DNA from 2 places in the Shinella sp. HY16 genome. Region 1 is predicted to be linked to the other one. Evidence: riboswitches for the same ligand, from Rfam matches in the RefSeq annotation. Region 1 holds a riboswitch; the other holds the start of a gene.
What was found. A riboswitch is a leader RNA that binds a small molecule or an ion and turns the genes downstream of it on or off. The one in region 1 is predicted to bind thiamine pyrophosphate.

Region 1 (2,201 bases):
TCTCCTCACCGCTGAAGTGGGTGGTGATGCTGGCGCCGCTCGCCTTCGTCTTCTTTTTCTCGTTCAAGATCCAGACGATGTCGGCCAGCACCGCGCAGATGACCTTCTGGGCTTTCTGCGCCGTCATGGGCCTGTCGCTCGCCTCGGTGTTCCTCGTCTTCACCGGCACGAGCATCGCCCGCACCTTCTTCATCGCCGCCTCGATGTTCGGCGCGACGAGCCTCTATGGCTACGTGACGAAGCGTGACCTCGCGAAGTTCGGCTCGTTCCTGATCATGGGCCTTATCGGCGTCGTGATCGCCTCGGTCGTCAACATCTTCCTCGGTTCGAGCGCGCTGCAGTTCGCAATTTCAGTGATCGGCATCGTCGTCTTCGTCGGCCTCACCGCCTGGGACACGCAGAACATCAAGCAGCAGTATGCTGAAAACATCGACCAGGAATCGCAGCAGAAGATGGCCGTGTTCGGTGCGCTTTCGCTGTACCTGAACTTCGTCAACATCTTCCAGCTTCTGCTGAATTTCACTGGCGAGCGCGAGTAGTTTTCGCAAATGATTCAAGAGGAAACGGCGGGGCAAAACCCCGCCGTTTTTTGCTTCTCGCACCGCAATATACGTAAGTAATTTCTTACGAATTTTACCCGGTTGACAAATCAGCCGGCAGCGTCTTTGCTTAGAGCATTCACCAGGGGGGTCCCGACAAGGGGCTGAGATACTGCTGGCATTCGCAGCGCAGTGACCCGTTGAACCTGATCCAGTTCATACTGGCGTAGGGACGGTGCAAGCGCTGTAGAACCCGAAATCCGCAACCCGGATTCCGCCTACGCGTCCTTCCATCATTCCGGCTCTAGGACTGGGTCTCCAATCGCAAACTTGGAGCCTCACGAATGAATATTGCCGCCCAGAAGCTCACTCCCACCGTCACGACAGGCGCCCCGCCCGCCTCGCGAAAGATCCACATCGCCGGCGAGCAGCACCCGCAGATCCGCGTGCCGATGCGCGAGATCGCCCTGCACCCGACCTCGGGCGAACCGCCAGTCATCGTCTACGACGCCTCCGGCCCCTATACCGACCCCACCCATGTCGTCTCGATCGAAAGCGGCCTGCCGCGGCTTCGCGAGGCCTGGGTCGCCGCACGCGGGGATACCGAGGACTATGACGGCCGCCACATCCGTCCGGAGGACAACGGCTTTGCCACCGGGGAGCGGCTGACACCGGAATTCCCCATTCGCAACCGTCCGCGCCGGGCGAAGGACGGCAAGGCCGTCACCCAGCTCGCCTATGCGCGCGCCGGCATCGTTACGCCCGAGATGGAATTCATCGCCATCCGCGAAAACCTCGGCCGCAAGGCCGCGAAAGAGGCGCTCATCCGCGACGGCGAGAGTTTCGGCGCCCACATCCCCGACTTCGTCACGCCGGAATTCGTCCGCCAGGAAGTCGCAAGCGGCCGGGCGATCATTCCCGCCAACATCAACCATCCAGAAGCCGAGCCGATGATCATCGGCCGGAATTTCCTGGTGAAGATCAACGCCAACATCGGCAATTCCGCCGTCACCTCCTCCATGGCGGAAGAGGTCGAGAAGATGGTCTGGGCGATCCGCTGGGGCGGCGATACGGTCATGGACCTCTCCACCGGCCGAAACATCCACAACATCCGCGAATGGATCATCCGCAATTCACCGGTCCCGATCGGCACCGTGCCGCTCTACCAGGCGCTGGAAAAGGTCAACGGCATTGCCGAGGACCTCACCTGGGAGGTTTTCCGCGACACACTGATCGAGCAGGCCGAACAGGGCGTCGATTATTTCACCATCCATGCCGGCGTGCGGCTCGCCTATATTCCGCTCACCGTCAACCGCGTCACCGGCATCGTCTCGCGTGGCGGCTCGATCATGGCCAAGTGGTGTCTTCATCACCACCGGGAAAGCTTCCTGTACGAACATTTCGAGGAAATCTGCGACATCTGCCGCGCCTATGACGTCTCCTTCTCGCTCGGTGACGGCCTGCGCCCCGGCTCGATCGCTGACGCCAACGACGCCGCGCAGTTCGCCGAACTCGAAACGCTCGGCGAGCTGACGCAGATCGCCTGGGCAAAGGACTGCCAGGTCATGATCGAAGGCCCCGGCCATGTGCCGATGCACAAGATCAAGGAGAACATGGACAAGCAACTGAAGGTCTGTGGCGAGGCGCCCTTCTACACGCTCG
Region 2 (2,201 bases), 390 kb from region 1:
CGAATCGCTCGGCGGCGTAATCTACGAACAGTCGCCCGTCACCCGCGTCGAGCACGAGGCGGAAAAGCCCGTCATCCACACGGCGAAGGGCAGCGTCACCGCCAAGGTCGCCGTGCTTTGCGGCAATGCCTATCTCGGCCATGTCGTGCCGAAACTGGTTTCGCGCGTCATGCCCGTCTCCACCCAGATGGTCGCCACCGAGCCGCTCGGCGCCGAGCGCGCTGATGCGCTGATCCCGAGCGACATGTGCGTCGAGGACGTCCGCTACATCCTCGACTACTTCCGCCTCTCCGCCGACAAGCGCATGATTTTCGGCGGCGGCACCGTCTATGGCGGCACCGACCCGGCGGACGTGCGCGCAAAAATCCGCCCAAACCTCGAAAAGGTCTTCCCCTCGCTGAAGGGTGTAAAAATCGACTACGCCTGGAGCGGCAACTTCGCCCTCTCCTTCTCGCGCGTGCCGCAGATGGGCAAGATCGGCAAGAACACCTATTTTGCCCACGGCTACAGCGGCCACGGCGTCACCGGCTCGCATCTCTTCGGCCGCATCCTCTCGGAAGCGGTCGATGGCGATCTCTCGCGCTTCAGCCAGTTCGAAAAGCTGCCCTGGATTCCCTTCCCGGGTGGGCGCATGTTCCGTGCGCAATATTCCACCATCGGCTCCTGGTGGTATCAGTTCAAGGACGCCTTCGGCCTTTAAGGCCCGACACATTTCAGAACGGCAGGGCCGGCGCTTGCGCCGGCCTTTTGCTTGCCCCTTGCGTACTGTCACAAGCGGGATTATGCCTTGCCTTGCTCTAACGGGGTGCCAGCGGGTTTTTTTGATCCACTGGCTGAGAGGCGGTCTCGCCAACCCGAAGAACCTGATCCGGCTCGTACCGGCGGAGGGATTAGACGGCACATCCTGCGCCCTACTCCCGTTTTGTGAACAACAAGGAGGCGCGGATGCGCAAGACACTTTTCTCCACCATCGCGGCACTGGCCGTTTCCCTCGCCCTTCCCGCGCTCGCGCAGGAAAAGACGCTGACCGTCTACACCTATGAGAGCTTCGTCGCCGAATGGGGCCCCGGCCCGAAGGTCAAGGAAGCCTTCGAGAAGACCTGCGGCTGCACGGTCGAATGGGTCGGCGTCGCCGATGGCGTGGAACTTCTGACGCGCCTGAAGCTCGAAGGCGAAAGCACCAAGGCCGACCTCGTTCTCGGCCTCGACACCAACCTCATCACCGAGGCCAAGGCGACTGGCCTCTTCGAGGCGCATGGCCTTTCGCCGGCGGACCTCACCGTGCCGGGCGGCTTCTCCGACGACACATTCCTGCCCTACGACTACGGCCATTTCGCCGTCGTCTATGACAGCGAGACGCTGAAGACCCCGCCGACGAGCCTCAAGGACCTCGTCGAAGGTGACCCGTCGCAAAAAATCGTCATCGAGGACCCGCGCACGTCGACGCCCGGCCTCGGCCTGCTGCTCTGGGTGAAGTCGGTTTATGGCGACAAGGCGGGCGAGGCCTGGGGCAAGCTCAAGGATCGCGTGCTGACCGTCACGCCCGGCTGGTCGGAAGCCTATGGCCTCTTCACCAAGGGCGAGGCGCCGATGGTGCTGTCCTACACGACCTCGCCGGCCTACCACGTCATCGCGGAGAAGACCGAGCGCTACAAGGCCGCCGCCTTCTCCGAAGGCCATTACGTGCAGATCGAAGTCGCCGGCCTGACGCGCACCGCTGACGACAAGGATCTTGCCCGCCAGTTCCTGACCTTCATGACCGGTCCGGATTCCCAGTCGATCATTCCGGAAACCAACTGGATGATGCCGGCCGCCAAGACGAAGGACCCGCTGCCTGCCGCCTTCGACGCGCTGGTGAAGCCGGAAAAGACCTTCCTGATGTCGTCGGACGAGGTTGCAGCCAACCGCAAGGCCTGGATCGACGAATGGCTCGCGGCGATGAGTGCCAAGTAACGTGATCTTCGCCCGCACCGAGCGACGGACATTGCGTGTCGCCGGGGGCCTCGCCCTCGGCACCGTGCTGGTCTTCGTCGGTGCGGCGACCGTCGTGCTTCTCGCCCATGCCGGCCCCGGCTCCGGCGCGCCGCTCCTCGATGCCTATATCGGGCGCGTCGCGCAGTTCACTCTGCTGCAGGCGACACTCTCCACACTCCTGTCCGTCCTGCTCGCCATTCCGGTCGCCCGGGCGCTCGCCCGACAGC

Region 2: it holds a riboswitch for thiamine pyrophosphate, as region 1 does, so the genes downstream of both, thiB (thiamine ABC transporter substrate binding subunit) here and thiC (phosphomethylpyrimidine synthase ThiC) in region 1, are expected to answer to the same signal.

What each region holds. Positions count from the first base shown of each region.
Region 1 covers NZ_JAHYXL010000001.1:3,179,524-3,181,724, forward strand. Annotated here, with positions in the region: gene K0P03_RS15705 (Bax inhibitor-1/YccA family protein) at 1-539, shown strand, start outside; TPP riboswitch at 674-790, shown strand; gene thiC (phosphomethylpyrimidine synthase ThiC) at 884-2,201, shown strand, end outside.
Region 2 covers NZ_JAHYXL010000001.1:3,569,563-3,571,763, forward strand. Annotated here, with positions in the region: gene K0P03_RS17570 (NAD(P)/FAD-dependent oxidoreductase) at 1-700, shown strand, start outside; TPP riboswitch at 792-907, shown strand; gene thiB (thiamine ABC transporter substrate binding subunit) at 946-1,953, shown strand; gene thiP (thiamine/thiamine pyrophosphate ABC transporter permease) at 1,958-2,201, shown strand, end outside.